Regions from separate parts of the Mycolicibacterium sichuanense genome, predicted to be linked through region 3. Evidence: predicted binding sites of a transcription regulator. Region 3 holds the regulator's gene; each other region holds the start of a gene.
What was found. The regulator LexA, encoded in region 3, represses DNA repair genes until DNA is damaged. The targets are predictions, from matches to a motif close to CGAACANNTGTTCG.

Region 1 (6,208 bases), on a different contig from region 3:
ATGGGATGGCTGTCCGGAGAGATGCCGGTGGCCCAGACGTCGGCAGCCGCCAACTCGAGGGCGGTCATACCGGGCAGCGACGGCACGTGCGTACTAGACCCGACGCCGGGCAACCGGTCGGGACGCTCGGATGCCGCGGCGCCCGCCGACCACAGTGCCTCCCGCCGCTCGATGCCGAAGCCGTTGAGCGCCCCCGCCGTGGCCAGCGCCTCGGTCTGAGGCACCGAGAGTTGCACCCGGCCCGCCAAATCCACCAGAGAAGTGAACGCGCCGTTGACCTTTCGCTCGTCGACGATCCGTTCGGCCAGCTCGTCGCCAATGTGGCGAACGCTGCCGAGCCCCAGCCTGACCGTGTTGCCGGCATCCTCCAGCGTCGCGTGCGCCAGGCTGGCGTTCACGTCGGGCCCGTGTACCAGCACCCCGTGCCGACGGGCGTCGGCGACCAGCGACTGCGGGGAGTAGAAACCCATCGGCTGGGCCCGCAGCAGGGCTGCGCAGAACACGGCGGGGTGGTGCAGCTTGAACCACGACGAGTAGAACACCAGTGACGCGAAACTCAGCGAATGACTCTCCGGGAAACCGAAGTTGGCGAACGCCTCCAGCTTCTCGTAGATGCGGTCGGCGACCTCCCCGGTGATGCCGTGACGCTCTCGCATGCCGTCGTAGAACCGGCCGCGCAGCCGCTGCATCTTCTGCGTCGACCGCTTGGACCCCATGGCCCGGCGCAGCTGATCGGCCTCGGCGGCGGAGAACCCCGCGCAATCGACGGCCAGCTGCATCAGTTGCTCCTGGAACAGCGGGACGCCCAACGTCTTTCGCAATGCCTGTTCCATCGACGGGTGGTCGTATGTGACGTCTTCCTCTCCGTTGCGGCGCTTGATGTACGGGTGCACCGAACCGCCCTGGATGGGCCCGGGCCTGATCAGCGCGACCTCGACCACCAGGTCGTAGAACACCCGCGGCTTCAACCGCGGCAGGGTGGCCATCTGCGCGCGGGACTCCACCTGGAACACCCCGATGGAGTCGGCGCGCTGCAGCATCTCGTACACACCCGCTTCACTCAGGTCGAGCTTGGCCAGATCGACCTCGATGCCCTTGTGCTCGGCGATCAGGTCGATGGCGTAGTGCAGCGCCGAGAGCATGCCGAGCCCCAGCATGTCGAACTTCACCAAACCGATTGCCGCGCAATCATCCTTGTCCCACTGCAACACGCTGCGGTTCTCCATGCGCGCCCATTCCACCGGACACACGTCGGCGATGGGTCGGTCGCAGATCACCATGCCGCCGGAGTGGATGCCCATGTGCCGCGGCAGGTCCTTGATCTGCAGCGCGAGGTCGATCACCGAGTCGGGGATCTCCTCGACGTCGGGCGAGTCGGCCAGCCCGTTCCATCGGCTGATCTGCTTGCTCCAGGCATCCTGCTGGCCCTGTGAGAAGCCGAGCGCGCGCGCCATGTCACGCACCGCGCTGCGACCGCGGTAGGTGATGACGTTGGCCACCTGCGCGGCGTAGTCCCGGCCGTAGCGCTGGTAGACGTACTGGATCGCCTGCTCGCGCAGGTCCGATTCGATGTCGACGTCGATGTCGGGCGGCCCGTCGCGGGCCGGTGACAGGAAACGTTCGAACAGCAGCTCGTTGGCGATCGGGTCGACATGGGTGACGCCGAGGGCGTAGCAGACCGCGGAGTTGGCCGCCGATCCCCGGCCCTGGGCCAGGATGCGGTTCTCCCGGCAGAACCGGGTGATGTCGTGGACCACCAGGAAGTAACCGGGGAAGTTCAGCTGGCTGATGACCTTCAGCTCGTGCTCGATCTGGGCGTAGGCCTGCGGGGCGCGTTCGGGTGGGCCGTATCTGTCGCGGGCGCCGGTCATGGTGAGGTGCCGCAGCCAGCTGTCCTCGGTGTGCCCGGGAGGAACGTCGAACGGCGGCAGCTTGGGGGCGATGAGCGCCAGGCCGAAGGCGCACTGTTCGCCGAGCTCCGCCGCGGCCGCCACCGCCCCGGGATGGTGGGCGAACAGACGGGCCATCTCCTCCCCCGACCGCAGGTGCGAACCACCAAGCGGGGCAAGCCAACCGGCGGCATCGTCCATCGAATTGCGCGCCCGGATGGCCCCCATGGCCATGGCCAGCCGGCCACGGGACGGCTCGGCGAAGTGCGCGGCGGTGGTGGCGACGACGCCGACTCCGAAGCGGGGTGCCAGCTGGGCCAACGCGGCGTTGACCTCGTCGTCGTGCGGGTGCCCGTGACTGGTGAGCTCGACGCTCACCCGCCCGCGCCCGAACCGCTCCACCAGATCGGCGAGCGCCGCCTCGGCCGCCTCGGGGCCGCCCGTCGAGAGTGCTTGGCGCACATGGCCCTTGCGACATCCGGTGAGCACGTGCCAGTGCCCACCCGCCGCCTCGGTCAGCGCGTCGTAGTCGTAGCGCGGCTTGCCCTTCTCCCCGCCTGCCAGATGCGCCTTGGCCAGCTCGCGCGACAGCCGTCGGTACCCCTCGGGCCCGCGAGCCAGGACCAGCAGTTGCGGCCCCGGCGGGTCGGGCACCTCGGTGCGCGCGACGTTGCCCAGCGAGAGTTCGGCGCCGAACACCGTCTGCACGTCGAGCTCCCTGGCCGCCTCGGCGAATCGCACCACGCCGTACAACCCGTCGTGGTCGGTCAGCGCGATGGCCCGCAGGTTCAGCCGGGCCGCCTCCTCGACGAGTTCCTCGGGCGTGCTGGCACCGTCGAGGAAGCTGTACGCCGAGTGGGCGTGCAATTCGGCATACGGCACCGACGATGCCGGTGTCGGCGGCCGGCTCACCGGCTCGTAGGCGCCGCGCTTGCGCGACCACGCCGGACTGTCGCCACCGTCACCGGTCGGCTCGGGCAGCCGCGAACCGGCGCGACGCGGCTTGCTGGTGAGGATGCGCTCCATCTCGCCCCAGCTCGACGGCCCGTCGTTCCAACCCATCCCTGCACCGTAATCGAACAAACGTTCGATTGCCACGGCCGGCGATGAGTTCTCCGGTCGGCATCGGTCGACACCACCAGAGACGAGACCACCACGAGGAGACGCGCATGACCCCCACCGCCCTGCCCCCCGTCGTCGATAAGGACACCTGGCGCAGCGCCCTCGACGAGCTGCGCGCCAGGGAGAAGGCCGCCACCCGCGAGCTGGACGCGATCGCCGCGCAGCGCCGGCGCCTCCCGATGGTCGAGATGGCTGAGTACACGCTGATCGGTGCCGACGGACCGGTCTCGCTGGCCGAGGTCTTCGACGGCCGCCGCCAGCTCATCGTCTACAACCACATGTGGTTCGACGACCAGGAGTGGCAGTGCGGCGGGTGCACGGGCTTCACGTCGCAGTTCACCCGGCTGGACTTCCTGTCCAACTACGACGCCCGCTTCGTCATCGTCACCAACGGCCCGATCGACCAGGCGCTGGCGTACAAGGCGAAGGTCGGTAACCAGATGGAATGGTTCTCTTCGTCGGAGAGCACCTTCGGTGCCGACGTGGGGGCGGCACCGGGAACGGGTTTCGCGGTGAACGTCTTCCTGCGGGACGGCGATACGGTCTACCGCACCTGGCACACCGACGGTCGCGGCACCGAACAGCTCAGCCACACGTTCGCGCTGATCGACCTGCTGCCCTGGGGCCGCCAGGAGCAGTGGCAGGACTCCCCGCCGGGCTGGCCGCAGGCGCCGACCTACTCCAAGTGGCTGGACTCACCTGCCGTCGCGAGGTTGTACGGCACCGGTTAGCGCAACGGAATGTCGCGTCCCCGTTCGGCTTCCGGCCGCGGACCGAAGTATCTACGGTCGGCCTCGTCGATCGCGACGTCGTTGATGCTGGCCTCGCGCCGGCACATCAAGCCGAGCTCGTCGAACTCCCAGAGTTCGTTGCCGTAGCTGCGGTACCACTGCCCGCCGGCATCGTGCCACTCGTACTGGAAGCGCACCGCGATCCGGTCACCGCCGAAACTCCACAGGCTCTTGCGCAGCACGTAGTCGAGCTCGCGCTCCCACTTGGCCGTCAGGAACTCCACGATCTCGGCCCGTCCGGTCAGGAACAGGTCGCGATTGCGCCACTGGGAATCTTCGGTGTAGGCCAGGCTCACCCGGTGCGGATCGCGGGTGTTCCAGGCATCCTCGGCGGCTTGCACCTTGATGAGCGCGCTCTGGAGGTCGTAGGGAGGGAAGGGCGGTTTGGACTCGGTCATGATGGTCATCATGACTCTACGTCTGGACGGCACGGTGGCCTTGGTGACGGGTGCGAGCAGCGGCATCGGCGAGGCCACTGCGCTAGCGCTGGCCGCCGAGGGTGCCACGGTCGCACTGCTGGCGCGACGGCGCGACCGGCTCGAGGACCTGCGCGCCCGGATCGGGTCGGCCGGCGGCCGGGCGATCGCCGTCGAGGCCGACGTCTCGGATCGGCAGCAGGCCGCCGCGGCCGTGGACGCCGTCGTCGCCGAGCTGGGCCGGCTGGACACCGTGGTGAACAACGCGGGTCTGATGCGGATCGGGCCGGTCGCCGAGGCCGACCCCGGGGACTGGGACACGATGCTCTCGGTCAACGTCCAGGGGCTGCTGTACGTGACTCGCGCCGGCCTGCCGCACCTGATCGCCGCGGCCGCCGACTCGCCGCGCGGTGTGGCCGACGTGGTGAACGTCAGTTCCACCGCGGGCCGCATCGCCCGGCCGGGGACCGCGGTCTACGCGCTGACGAAGTTCGGCGTCGGCGCGTTCTCCGAGGCGCTGCGCCAGGAAGTGCTCGGGCAGCGGGTGCGCGTCGGCCTCGTCGAACCAGGCACCGTGCGCACCGAGATCACCGACGCCCTGCCCGAGGCCGACCGCGAGGCCATCGAACGGCGTAGCCCGGGCATGGTGAAGCTGGAGCCGCAGGACATCGCCGAGGCCGTCACGTTCATGGTGACCCGCGACCGGCGCGTCGCGGTCAACGAGATCCTGGTGCGCGCGGCCGAGCAGACCTGGTAGCGGTCAGTCGGCGTATTCGACCGTGCCGTCCTCCAGCACGACGCGCAGGTTCGACCCGTCGGCCTCGGCGGCCTCGGTCCGGAACACCGCGTGCCCCGGCTCGGTGCGCCACACCGACGTCGTCAGCGTCTCACCGGGGAACACCGGTGAGGTGAACCGCGCGCCGATGGCCTTGATCTTGCTGGCGTCGTTGCCGCCGAGCTCGGCTACCAGTACCCGGCCCGCCACGCCGTAGGTGCACAGCCCGTGCAGGATCGGCTTCGGGAAGCCGGCGAGGTTCTTGGCGAACCACGGGTCGCTGTGCAGCGGATTGCGGTCACCGGACAGCCGGTAGATCAGCGGTTGGTCCTCGGTGGTGGGCAGCGCGACCTTGGCGTCGGGTTCGCGGTCGGGGATCTCCGGTTTGACGGGCCGCTCGCCGGGCTGCCCGCCGAACCCACCCTCGCCGCGGATCACCGCGGTGGACACCGTCTCGGCCACCAGCTCGCCGGTCTCGGGATCGGTGCCGACGCCCTTGAACACCAAGATGGCGTTCTTGCCCTCGCCCTTGTCCTGGATGTCGACGACCTCGGAGTGGACGAGCAGCTTGCCCGACGGCGGAAGCGGCCGGTGCAGGCGGATCTCCTGCGAACCGTGGAGCAGCATGGCGAAGTTGAAGCTGCCGACCTCGCCGACCGCACCCCACGCGGGGCAGGCGATCACGGCGTAGGTCGGGAACACCTGCTGCGGGATGTCGTGGCTGTTCTCGGTGGTGAAGGCCAGATCCTTGGTGCCGGCGCCGACGCCGAGTGCGTACAGCAGCGTGTCGCGCTCGGTCCATTCGAACGGCTGCGGCGCGGTCGTTGCACCGATGGCATCGGGGTTGATCGGCATGCATTCTCCCTTGAAGGCGGTGGCGTCTCGGTTCGGACGATAGCGCGGGACTGGCACGCCCAGTCCGATCGGGTCACACGTCGTTGACCTTCGCCGGGAGAAGGGCCACGATGACTCGCATGCGCTATGTCGTTACCGGCGGTACCGGGTTCATTGGTCGCCGCGTCGTGTCCGCTCTCGTCGACCGGGACGACGATCCCGAGGTGTTGGTGTTGGTGCGCCGCGAGTCGCTGTCGCGCTTCGAGCGCCTCGCCCAACGGTGGGGAGAGCGTGCCAAGCCCCTGGTCGGGGATCTCACCGCGCCGGGTCTCGGGCTGTCCCCCGACGCGATCGCCGAGCTGGGCGACGTCGACCACGTGG
Region 2 (6,208 bases), on a different contig from region 3:
TGCGACAGCGGCCGGTCCTGCTCGCCGAGCGCGGAGAGCACGTGCAGCGCGGCCAGCATCCCGGAGTCCGCGCCCCAGAAGTCGCGGAAGTAGTAGTGCGCCGAGTGCTCGCCACCGAAGATCGCACCGGACTCGGCCATCAGCGCCTTGATGTAGGAGTGTCCGACGCGCGAACGGATCGCGGTGCCACCGCGTTCGACGATGAGCTCGGGCACGGCCCGGGAGGTGATCAGATTGTGGATCACCGTGGCGCCGATCTCCCTGCCGAGTTCGCGGCCCGCCACCAGCGCGGTCACCGCCGACGGCGACACGGGCTGGCCGAGCTCGTCGACGACGAAGCAGCGATCGGCGTCCCCGTCGAACGCCAGCCCGATGTCGGCGCCGGTGTCGAGGACGTGGCGCTGCAGGTCGACGAGGTTGGCCGGATCCAGCGGGTTGGCCTCGTGGTTGGGGAACGTGCCGTCGAGTTCGAAGAACAGCGGAAGCAGCGTGATCGGTGCGAGCGGGCCGAGCACCGCCGGGGTGGTGTGACCACCCATCCCATTGCCCGCGTCGACGGCCACCCGAAGCGGGCGGGAGCCGGCGATGTCGACCAGTGAGCGCAGGAAGTCGCCATAGTCGGCGAGTACGTCGCGGTCCTCGATGGCGCCCGGCAGGCCGTCGAAGCCCGGCACGCCGGCGATCACCTCGTCGCTGATGGTCGTCAACCCGCTCTCCTTGCCGACGGGCTTGGCGCCGGCGCGGCAGAGCTTGATGCCGTTGTAGGCCGCCGGGTTGTGACTGGCGGTGAACATGGCCCCGGGGCAATCGAGCAGACCAGAGGCGAAGTACAGCTGATCGGTGGAAGCCAGACCGATCCGGGTGACGTTCAGCCCCTGGGCGACGACGCCCTCGGCGAACGCAGCCGCCAACGCCGGCGAACTGGCCCGCATGTCGTAACCGATCACCACGCGATCCGCGCCAGGGTCGCCCTCGTCGCGCACCAAGCGGGCAAACGCGCCACCGACGTCGGCGACGAACTGCTCGTCGATCTCCTCGCCGACCAATCCACGTACGTCATACGCCTTGATGACGCGGTTGACTGCCGCAGCGGGCCGGGACATAGATCTCCTCGTGAAGGGGACTCGTGAACGCCAGCCTATCGGCTGGGCCGTCGTCCCGCCGACGGGTCACTCCGGTGGGTCGCACCGGCCGACCCGAACGCACGATCCGACGGGATGGGTGATGGAGGGTTGGCCTCGGGAGTCAGTCGAGGGGGTCTGGCAAAACCCGCAGGTGCCCGCGCTTGCGGCCATTGTGCTCCGATCGCGGGGCCGGCGGCGCCATCAGCGCATTGCCGTGAATCCCGGGATCGGAGAACCCGGCGGGCACGCTGGCGACCGCGGCATCGCGCCCTTCGCGCACTGCGTCGGCGAGCGCAACCAGGTCGTCGTCGTCGGAATGCGACGGCAATGGGCCTGCGTGCCGGACCAGTTCCCAACCCCGTGGCGCGGTGATCCGGCCAGCGTGGATCACACATAGGTCCCAGGAGTGAGGCTCGGAGGCGGTGGCGAGCGGACCGACGACCGCAGTCGAGTCCTTGTAGACGAAGGTCAGCGTCGCCACGGCGTAGTGCGGGCACCCGGGCCTGCAGCAGCGACGGGGAACGTTCACGGACACGAGGCTATCGCGCGGGCGGGCCTCTTGCCCACGACACGCGCAGCCCGCAACCGGCCGATCCCCAACCGTTACGATCGCCGAATGGTCGAGCGGGAGCCCAGACGCGTGCACCGGGGTCGCCGCGAGATGCGCGGGCCCCTGCTGCCACCGACGGTGCCGGGCTGGCGCAGCCGCGCCGAACGCTTCGACATGGCGGTCCTCGAGGCCTACGAGCCGATCGAGCGCCAGTGGCAGGAGCGGGTTTCTGGCCTGGACGTGGCGGTCGACGAGATTCCGCGCATCTCGCCCAAGGATCCGGAGAACGTGCAGTGGCCGCCTGAGGTGATCGCGGACGGACCGGTCGCGCTGGCTCGGCTCATCCCTGCCGGGGTGGACGTCAGGGGAAATGCCACTCGCGCACGAATCGTGTTGTTTCGCAAGCCAATCGAACGTCGAGCCAAGGACACCATCGACCTGTCCGACCTGCTGCACGACGTGTTGGTCGCGCAGGTGGCGACGTATTTGGGCGTGGAGCCCTCCGTCATCGACCCGACGATCGACGACGACTGACCCGTGGGGTCAGGGGTGGATCAGATGATGCCGCGCTTGAGGCGCCGGCGTTCCCGCTCGGACAGCCCGCCCCAGATGCCGAAGCGCTCGTCGTTGGCGAGTGCGTAGTCCAGGCACGCGTCCTTGACTTCGCAGCCGAGGCAGATGCGCTTGGCCTCGCGGGTCGAGCCGCCCTTCTCGGGGAAGAACGCCTCCGGGTCGGTCTGCGCGCACAACGCGCGTTCCTGCCATTGCTCGTCGTCGATTGCCGGCTCGTCGTACGCGTTCGGGTGGTCGGGGACCACACTCAACTGGGGACGGCCAATCACCCCACCCTGCGACGGCCCGGTATCGGTATGCGGTTCGTTGCCTACTGAGCCGAGCATCCGACTGTCGAATCGGATGACACGATCGAAATCTACGTGCTCATAAGACATCTTCCGCCTCCTTACCTGTTCTCGAAATTCCCGTTTGTCCAGCCCCGCCGCGAACCCGCGCGGCCACTCCCATTCGAACAAGTGATCGAATCTCGGTCTGCGACACTGGAACCGGAAGCGAACCGGGAAATGACACTGATGTGATTAGACACGGGTTAGCTGCACCGGTCAAGCGCTAAGGGCCGTTTTCATATCATCTCGTGACCAGATGTCGGCGCGTCGGTTACCTGGCGTGTCGCGAACGTGACCAATTCGGCCCCCGCCGTGAAACACGATGGCCCCGGAGCGCCTAGTGTCGATCGATGTGAAAGTCACCGTTCTGGTAGGCGGCGTCGGGGGTGCGCGCTTCCTCCTCGGCGTTCAGCAATACCTTGGCCTCGGCCAATTCGCGGGCGCGGCAACGGGCCCTGGTCACGACCACGAGCTAACCGCCGTGGTCAACGTCGGAGACGATGCGTGGATGCATGGCGTCCGCATTTGCCCGGACCTCGACACCTGCATGTACACCTTAGGTGGAGGTATCGATCCCACGCGGGGCTGGGGCCACGCCAACGAAACCTGGCACGCCAAGGAGGAACTCGCCGCCTACGGCGTGCAACCCGACTGGTTCGGGCTGGGCGACCGCGACCTGGCCACGCACCTGGTGCGCAGCCAGATGCTCAGGGCGGGATACCCGCTGTCCCAAGTGACCGAGGCACTGTGCGCGCGATGGCAGCCAGGCGCGCGCCTGCTGCCCGTCACCGACGACCGCAGTGAAACCCACGTGGTCGTAACCGATCCCGAACCAGGTGCCGAGCCCGATTCCCGGCGTGCCATCCACTTCCAGGAGTGGTGGGTGCGGTACCGCGCGCAAATCCCCACGCACGACTTCGCATTCGTCGGCGCCGACAAGGCCAGCGCGGCGCCAGGCGTGCTGCAGGCCATCGCCGAGGCCGACGTCGTCCTGATCGCCCCATCCAACCCCGTCGTCAGCGTCGGGGCGATCCTCGCCGTACCGGGAATCCGCGGCGCTATTCGTTCCACGCCGGCGCCAGTGATCGGCTACTCCCCGATCGTCGCGGGACGGGCGTTGCGCGGGATGGCCGACGAGTGCCTGTCGGTGATCGGGGTGGAGACCTCCTCGCAGGGTGTCGGAGCCCACTTCGGCGCGCGCTCGGCCACCGGGCTGCTCGACGGCTGGCTCATCGCCGAGGGCGATTCGGCCACGATCCCCGGCATCGAGGTACGCGCGGTGCCGCTGTTGATGACCGACCCGAAGGCCACCGCCGAAATGGTGCGCCACGGAATCGAACTCGCCGGCATCGGGTCGGGCGCGTGAACGCACCAGGGCAGAACACCGAACACGGTGCCGCCGCCGCCATCGAGATCCTGCCCGTGCCGGGGCTGCCGGAGTTCCGGCCCGGCGACGACGTCGCCGCCGCCATCGCCACCGCGGCACCCTGGCTTCGCGACGACGACGTCGTCGTGGTGACCAGCAAGGTGTTCTCCAAGAGCGAAGGGCGCATCGTGGCCGCGCCGACGGATCCCGAGGAACGGGATGCGTTGCGTCGCAGACTGGTCGACGCCGAGGCGGTCCGGGTGCTGGCCCGCAAGGGCCGGACGTTGATCACGGAGAACGCCATCGGCCTGATCCAGGCCGCTGCCGGCGTCGACGGCTCGAACGTCGACACGGCCGAGTTGGCGCTGCTGCCAGTCGATCCCGACGGCAGCGCGGCGGCACTGCGGGAACGCCTGCGCGCGCTACTCGGCGTCACCGTAGGCATCGTGATCACCGACACCATGGGCCGGGCGTGGCGCAACGGCCAGACCGATACCGCCATCGGTGCGGCCGGACTGGCCGTCCTGCACGGCTACGGCGGATCCCACGACGTCCACGGCAACGAGCTGGTGGTCACCGAGATCGCGGTCGCCGACGAGATCGCCGCCGCCGCAGACCTCGTCAAGGGCAAGCTAACCGGCATCCCGGTGGCCGTGGTCCGTGGGCTGTCCCCGCGCGACGACGGCACCAACGGTCACACCCTCGTCAGGGCGGGCGAGGACGACCTGTTCTGGCTCGGCACCGCCGAGGCGATCGAGCGGGGCCGGTTGCATGCTCAACTGCTGCGTCGGTCCGTGCGCCAGTTCAGTGCCGATCCCGTGGACCCGGCGGTCGTCGAGGCCGCCGTGGCCGAGGCTCTCACTGCACCCGCGCCGCACCACACCCGGCCGGTGCGCTTCGCCTGGATCCGCGATCGCGAGGTGCGCGTCGGCCTGCTCGACGGCATGCGCGAGACGTGGCGGGCCGATCTACTCGCCGACGGACGACCCGCCGATGCCGTCGATCGCCGCGTGCGCCGGGGTCAGATCCTCTACGACGCGCCCGAACTCGTCATCCCGTTCATGGTGCCCGACGGCGCCCACGCCTACCCCGACGCGGCACGGACGGCGGCCGAACACACGATGTTCACCGTGGCCGCCGGTGCCGCAGTGCAGGCGCTGCTGGTGGCTCTGGCGGTCCGCGGAGTCGGCAGCTGCTGGATCGGTTCGACGATCTTCGCTGCCGACCTCGTTCGCGAACGTCTCGAGCTGCCGCCGGACTGGGAACCCCTCGGCGCCATCGCCATCGGGCACCCGCAGACGCCGCTCGAACCGCGCGAGCCGGTACCCACCGACGGCCTGCTCGTCTACCGATGAGCCTGCACGAATCGGTCGTCGACACGCTGAACCGTTGGGAGACGACCGATCCCGGCCAGGACGCGCTGCGGCAGGCGGTGCTTGCGTTCGTACTGGCCAGGCCCGACGCGTGCCAGCGGGCCTGCGCCCCCGGCCACGTCACGGCCTCGGCTCTGGTGCTCGACCACACCGGCACGAACACCCTGCTGACCCTGCATCCCCGGCTCGGCCGCTGGGTGCAGCTCGGCGGACACTGCGAGGAATCCGATCCCGACATCGCGTCGGCGGCATTGCGGGAGGCCCGCGAGGAGTCCGGCGTCGACGAGCTGACCGTCGACGAGCTGCCGACCGCGCTGCACGTGCACGCCCTGACGTGCTCGCTGGGCGTGCCGACGCGCCACCTCGACGTGCAGTTCGTCGCGCGGGCACCGGTGAGCGCCGAGATCGCGATCAGCGACGAATCCCTGGACCTGCGCTGGTGGCCACTCGACGGGCTTCCGCCGGGATCGGACTTCGGGCTGACGCAGCTGGCCCGGGCGGCTCAGACGGCTATGGCCTCACCGACGTCTCAGACGTCCGCAGCCTCATCGACGTCTCAGACGTCGGTGGAGTAGCGGATTCCGCCGTCGGGGATGCTCACACCTGGCCACACCCTGGCACCGCGCAGCAGCTCGCACCGCGCGCCGATGTTGGCGCCGTCGCCGATGACGCCGTCGCGGATCAGGGCCCGCGGTCCGATTCGCGCGCCGAACCCGATGATGGATCGCTCGACCACGGCGCCTGCCTCGATGCGCGCACCGTCGAAGACCACCGCACCGTCCAACCGGGCACCCGCGCCGATCTCGGCGCCGCGGCCCACCACCGTGCCGCCGATCAGCAAGGCACCGGGTGCGACGGCCGCGCCGTCGTGCACCAGTTCCTCGCCGCGGTGT
Region 3 (6,208 bases):
CCGGAGTCGTCGCGATGACGGTGGCCGCGCTCGTGGTGGCACCTCTCGCGGCGGCGACGCCCGAGAGTGACGCCGAGGCCGCCATCGCCCAGGCGTGGGATGCGGGCGGCGGCCCGACAGGACCGCTGGGCCCGAACGACGGCGGGGTGTACCCGGCGGGTGCGGGCTTCGGCCAGAACTTCGCGGGCGGCAAGATCTTCTTCACGCCCGAGACCGGCGCGCACGCCATGCGGGGCGCGATCCTCGACGAGTACGAGTCGCTGGGTGGGCCGGCCGACGGCGACCTCGGCTTTCCGACCATCGACGAGGGTGACGGCAAGGCGCCCGGCAGCCGCAACACGACCTTCAGTGCCGCCGACCGGCCGGTGATCTTCTGGACGCCGGACACCGGCGCCCACGTCGTGCGGGGAGCCATCAACGCGGCCTGGGACAAGCTCGGCGGTTCGGCCGCTGCGCTCGGCGTGCCCACCGCCGACGAGACGTTCAACGGTGACGACGTCAGCCAGACGTTCTCCGGTGGCCAGGTGACGTGGAACCGCAAGACCAAGGCGTTCACCACGACTCCACCGGAGCTCGCTGACCAGCTAGTGGGTCTCGACATCCCCGGCGACGCGACCACTGCGATCGCCGCCGCGCGTCGCGCCGCGGGCGGACCGCTCGGTCCCCTCGGGGCACCCGACGGCGGGCAGTACGCCATCGGCTCCGACGGCGCCGGCCAGAACTACGCCGGCGGAAAGATCTTCTACAGCCCCGCGACCGGAGCGAACGTCCTCACCGGTCAGGTGCTGGCCAAGTACGAGAGCGTCGGAGGCCCCCAGGGCGACCTGGGCTTCCCCACCAGCAACGAGAACGACGGCGGGCTCGCGCCGATGAGCAAGATCGCGAGCTTCGCCGCCGCCGATCAGCCGGTGATCTACTGGACGCCCGACTTCGGTGCCGTGATCGTGCGTGGGGCGATGAACGCCGCGTGGGCCAAGCTGGGCGGTGCGACCGGACAGCTGGGCGCTCCGACGGCTGACCAGACCCAGAACGGCGACGTCATCACCCAGAAGTTCAGCGGCGGCGCGATCTCCTGGAACTCCAAGACCAATCAGTTCACCACCGAGCCGCCGAGCCTGCAGTCGCAGTTGAGCGGGCTGGAGGTGCCCGGTCGCGATGCTCCTCAGGCCACGTCGTCGGCGGCGTCGTCCTCCGGGGACGGCTCGTCGTGGTTGCATCCGAACTGGTGGTGGCTGCTGGGCATCGTCCCGCTGCTGGTATTGGTCGGCGCGGTGGCGGCGGCCGTCGTAGCCAGGCGCCGGCGCGCCGATCGCTCGCCGGTCGACGACTTCGACGACGACTATCTCGACCATGGCGACGATCCCGACCACGACCTCGAATCCGGACCGATTTCCGCCGGGGTCTACGACGACGATGACCGCCCGGTCGGTCCGGAGCGGTCCGGCACTTGGGCGACGCCGGAAGGCGGGCACGACGACGCGTCCGCCGACGAGGATCACCACGGGAGACCCGACGGCTTCGTCGCCGATCTCTCCCACGATCAGGACGCCATCGACACCGCGCCGACGCCGGTCATCTCCGAGGCCGTGGACGACGCACCGGAACACCCCTGGTTCTCCGATCTGGACGAACCGGGTAGCGATGCCGAACCTCACCCCGGAGATCAGCACGATTCCCAGGACGAGCCCCGGGCCGACGTCGATTCCGAACCCGATGCCGAATCAGACGACGAAACCGCCCTGGAGACCTTCGCCGAGGTAGTGCTCGACCCTGGGGCCGGGCCGGGCCCCGAGCCCGAGACGACATCGCTCGCCGCACTCGAGCCGGATAGCGGACCGCCGAGTGGGCGGCATGCAGCGATTCGGCTGGAGGAGCCGCTGGTGTCCGAGCCCTCCCTGCGGCTGGCAACCGACGACCCGTTCAACGCTCCGCACGGCTATCCGATCAAGGCCGACACCAGGTCGGGCCTCTACTGGACGCCGGGTAGCGGCAGATACGACCGCGCCCGCGCCGAGATCTGGTTCGCCAGTGAGGAGTTCGCACTCACGAACGGCTTCACGAAGGGCTAGTGACGGCCCGCGCTCATCCGCGCTAGATCTTGCGGATGACCGTCACGACCTTGCCGAGGATCGCGGCCTCGTTGCCGGGAATCGGGTCGAAGGCGGGGTTGTGCGGCATCAGCCATACCTGGCCGCCGGTGCGCTTGAATGTCTTGACGGTGGCCTCGCCATCGATCATGGCGGCGACGATGTCACCGTTGTCGGCCACGTTCTGCTGACGGATGACCACCCAGTCGCCATCGCAGATCGCCGCGTCCACCATCGATTCGCCGACCACCTTCAGTAGGAAGAGCGAGCCCTCGCCGACGAGTTCCTTGGGCAGCGGGAAGACGTCCTCGACGGCCTCCTCGGCGAGGATGGGTCCGCCTGCCGCGATGCGTCCCAGAACCGGCACGAAGGTCGGCTCGGGAAGCGCATCGGAGCCGGCGACGTCCGTGGTGACGACGGGGGCCAGGGTCCTGGCCGGATCGTCGGCCGACCGCACGTCGACGGCGCGGGGGCGGTTGGGGTCGCGGCGCAGGTAGCCCTTGCGTTCCAGCGTTCGCAGCTGGTGGGCCACCGAGGAGGTCGAGGTCAGCCCCACGGCGTCGCCGATCTCGCGGATGCTCGGCGGATAGCCGCGGGTGGTCACCGAATTGCGGATGACGTCCAGGATGGTGCGTTGACGTTCGGTCAGGACCGTGTCGCTGCTGTCACTCATGGCGCCGAATGTAGTCGCCACCGACGACAGAATCAAACATGTGTTCGACGCGTGTCGCGGAGGCTGTGCGTCCGGCGGACTTGTCGGTGGGTCGAGCTACCGTTTGCAACAGTTCGATCACGTGTTCTAGTAATCGAACACCTGAGCGATTATCGTTCGAACACAAGAGCGAACCACCAACCACTGGAAAGGCCCCCGAGATGACGATCATCACCCGCGAAGACCCCACCGAACTCGTCGTTCGTCCCATGCGGCCGGTCCGGCGCACGACGGCCGGCGCGCGGCGCGGTCCCCAGCCGCATCGGCCCGCCGGCGCGCCGCTGACCTACCGCCGCACCGGGGTGCTGATGTCGCGCGCGTCAAACCGCCGCAAGCCCGTAACGCCGCTGGCCACCGTCGTGCTGGCGCTGATCGCAGCGGCGATCACGGTGTGGCTGGGCCTGGTGGCACAGTTCGGTTCCGCCGAGCGGCCCGCGCCGACGCCGGCCCGCCTGGCCGTCGTCCAGGTGCAGGCGGGGGAGTCGCTGGAGCAGCTGGCCCAGCGGATCGCGCCCGACTCCTCGGTGGGGTCGGTCGTCGAGCAGATCCGTGATCTGAACGAACTGCCCTCGCCCGCGGTCGATGCGGGGCAGACGCTCATCGCCCCGGTGGGGTGATCCGTGGCATGCGCCGTGAAACCTGCTGCCGCGCATCGGTACGCTCGTACGTGACCGGAGTGGGTTCGCGCGACGAAGGAGCGGAGATGCACTGTCCGTTCTGCCGTCATCCCGATTCGCGGGTCGTGGACTCCCGGGAAGCCGACGAGGGCCAGGCGATTCGGCGACGACGATCCTGCCCGGAGTGCGGTCGGAGGTTCACGACCGTCGAGACCGCGGTGCTCGCCGTCGTCAAGCGAAGCGGCGTCACCGAGCCATTTAGCCGCGAGAAGGTCATCAAGGGCGTCCGGCGTGCCTGTCAGGGCCGCCACGTCGACGATGACGCCTTGAATCTACTGGCGCAGCAGGTAGAGGACACCGTGCGCGCCGCCGGTTCGCCCGAAGTGCCGAGCAACGAAGTCGGCCTGGCCATCCTCGGCCCCCTGCGCGATCTGGACGAGGTTGCCTACCTGCGCTTCGCGTCGGTCTACCGATCCTTCTCGTCGGCGGACGACTTCGAGCGCGAGATCGAAGCGCTGCGCGCCCATCGCGGCGTGCCGTCGTCCTGACGACCTAGTCCAGACGCCGCACCCCGTCGTCCACGACCCGCCCGGCGACCTTGACCCATCCGTCGGCAGCCCAGGTGGTGCGGAGCTCGGAACCCTTGCCTTGGACGATCGCCAGATCGCGGCTGAGGTGTTCGGTGATGCACACCGCAGCGGACCCGGTCGCCTCGTCCTCGGCGATACCGAGGTCCTGGACGAACACCCGCGACCTGACGCTCCCCGCCGACTCGTCGATCCAGGCCCACAGGTAGCGGTCGGCGGCGTCGCCGTAGTCGTCGGGGTCGGCCCGCAGCACGTCCTCGACCGACGTCAGCTGCTCGAGCGAGAAATCCGGCGCCCATTCGGCGCGCGCGCTGATCACGGTGAACTCACCGTCGTCGAAGTCCTCGTAGGTCACCTGAACGACGCCGGCGGGAACCTGCAACGTCCTGATGGGAGTGCCGCGGTCCTTCAGCCACCACGCGGCGCCGACGGTGGGGTGTCCGGCGAACGGCAGCTCGATCGTCGGAGTGAAGATGTGCGCGGTGGCAGTACTGGCACCCGGCGCGGGAAGGTTCACGAAGATCGTTTCGCTGTAACCCAATTCGGTGGCAATGCGCTGCCGTTGCTCGGGTGGGGCCAAGCTGGCGTCGACGACGCCGAGAGGGTTTCCGTGGTCGCCGTGCGCGTCGGTGAACACGCGCAGCACTGATACGTCCAACGCCATGACTCGATGCTACGTCGCGGCAACCGGGACACACTCAGGTGGCGCTGCGTTCGTCGGCCTCCATGGCGTCGAGCACGGCGACCCGGGTGTCGATCGAGCCGGTCAGCCCGTTTCCGCTACTGCCGTCGCGCAACAGATTGCGCAGGAGCTCTTGGTCGTAGACGGCGGGATCGGTCGAACCGATGAACTTCTCCACGATCTCGACGAAGCGGTCCGGATCGTCGTGGAAGGGGAAATGGCCAGATCCCTCGAAGATCTCAAGCTGAGCACCGGGCATCGCCGCGTGCGCCATGTGCGCGTGGCTGACCGGGATGACCGAGTCCCGTGAGCCCCAGATCAACTGCACCGGTACGGATTCGGTCAAATAACATCGGTCGAGCATGGTGACGACCTGGCCGCGCCAGTCGACCACGGCGCGCAGCGTACGGGTGAACGCGGAGGAGGCGGTGGGCTCGGGCAGGTCGGCGAGAATCCGCAGCATGTCCGGGATGTCGCGGCCCACGCCCGTCGACCCGAACAGCGCGCCGCCGAGCCGCCCGACCAGATGCAACGCCGGCAGCACCATGGGCAGGCGCAGCAGGGTCAGGGCCTCGCTACCCAGCGGCATCGAGGCGATGCGAAGCGCGACGTTGACGTCCTTGGTGACGCCGCCGGCGCCGACGAGAATCAGACGCTCCACCAATTGCGGGAACTGGTAGGCGAATTGCATCGCCACGCCCCCGCCGAGTGAGTGGCCGACCACCGTGACCCGCTCGACGTCTAGCACGCTGAGCAGGTCCCGCATGCCGTTGGCGTAGGCGGCCACCGAGTAGTCGGCGCGGGGCTTGTCGGACTTGCCGTGGCCCAACAGGTCTGGCGCGATGACCGTGAACCGCTGGGCGAGCTTGCTCTGCACCGTGCTCCAGGTCGTCGAGTTGTCCCCGATGCCGTGGATCAGCAGAATCACCGGTCCGGAACCCGCGATCCGGTACGCCCGCCGGTATCCGTGGATCGTCCGGTAGTGAAGCGCGGGGGTCAGCTCGCGCACCGGGCGCAGATTCGGCTTTCGCTCCGTCGCCATCACCATCACCAACTTCGTCGTCGGGCCCGGGTCAGGGCGGCCAGGTCAAGACCCCGCGTCACCGTCCCCACCGGCAGAATCCTCTCCACGCTGCTCGGCGAGAAACCGCTCGAACTCGGCACCGAGTTCCTCACCACTGGGCAAGTCCTCGTCACGCGCCAGCAGGGATCGATTTTCCTGAGCAGCGACGAACGAATCGTACTGGCGCTCCAGCGCGGTCACCACTTGAGCGACGTCTTCGCTGGAGGACACCTGCTCGTCGATCTTGGCGTGCACCTCGATACCCGCCTCGGTCAGCGCCCCGAGCGGCAACCGCAGCGACGCAGTCTTGGCGACCTGCGCCAGCAGCGCCTCCGCGGCGGGCGGGTAGGCCGTCTGCGCCAGGTAGTGCGGAACGTGAACGGTGAAGCCCACCGCGTCGTGGCCGTGCTGGGTCATCCGGTACTCCAGCAGGTTGGACACGCTGGCCGGCACCTGTACC

Region 1: a site for LexA is predicted at 2,966-2,979, ahead of SBI80_RS02360 (error-prone DNA polymerase). Genes of this name have one in related genera too.
Region 2: a site for LexA is predicted at 2,699-2,712, ahead of cofD (2-phospho-L-lactate transferase). Genes of this name have one in related genera too.

Annotation. Positions count from the first base shown of each region.
Region 1 covers NZ_JAWQPU010000001.1:479,371-485,578, reverse strand. Annotated here, with positions in the region: gene SBI80_RS02360 (error-prone DNA polymerase) at 1-2,951, opposite strand, end outside; gene SBI80_RS02355 (DUF899 domain-containing protein) at 3,059-3,742, shown strand; gene SBI80_RS02350 (nuclear transport factor 2 family protein) at 3,739-4,200, opposite strand; gene SBI80_RS02345 (SDR family NAD(P)-dependent oxidoreductase) at 4,211-4,975, shown strand; gene SBI80_RS02340 (MaoC family dehydratase) at 4,979-5,848, opposite strand; gene SBI80_RS02335 (SDR family oxidoreductase) at 5,968-6,208, shown strand, end outside.
Region 2 covers NZ_JAWQPU010000001.1:669,569-675,776, reverse strand. Annotated here, with positions in the region: gene SBI80_RS03245 (phosphomannomutase/phosphoglucomutase) at 1-1,103, opposite strand, end outside; gene SBI80_RS03240 (DUF3499 domain-containing protein) at 1,246-1,653, opposite strand; gene SBI80_RS03235 (metallopeptidase family protein) at 1,786-2,208, shown strand; gene SBI80_RS03230 (WhiB family transcriptional regulator) at 2,229-2,498, opposite strand; gene cofD (2-phospho-L-lactate transferase) at 2,929-3,942, shown strand; gene SBI80_RS03220 (coenzyme F420-0:L-glutamate ligase) at 3,939-5,297, shown strand; gene SBI80_RS03215 (NUDIX hydrolase) at 5,294-5,890, shown strand; gene manB (mannose-1-phosphate guanylyltransferase ManB) at 5,872-6,208, opposite strand, start outside.
Region 3 covers NZ_JAWQPU010000004.1:64,639-70,846, forward strand. Annotated here, with positions in the region: gene SBI80_RS13600 (sunset domain-containing protein) at 1-2,069, shown strand, start outside; gene lexA (transcriptional repressor LexA) at 2,092-2,760, opposite strand; gene SBI80_RS13610 (LysM peptidoglycan-binding domain-containing protein) at 2,961-3,416, shown strand; gene nrdR (transcriptional regulator NrdR) at 3,503-3,964, shown strand; gene SBI80_RS13620 (PhzF family protein) at 3,969-4,667, opposite strand; gene SBI80_RS13625 (alpha/beta fold hydrolase) at 4,702-5,727, opposite strand; gene SBI80_RS13630 (proteasome assembly chaperone family protein) at 5,773-6,208, opposite strand, start outside.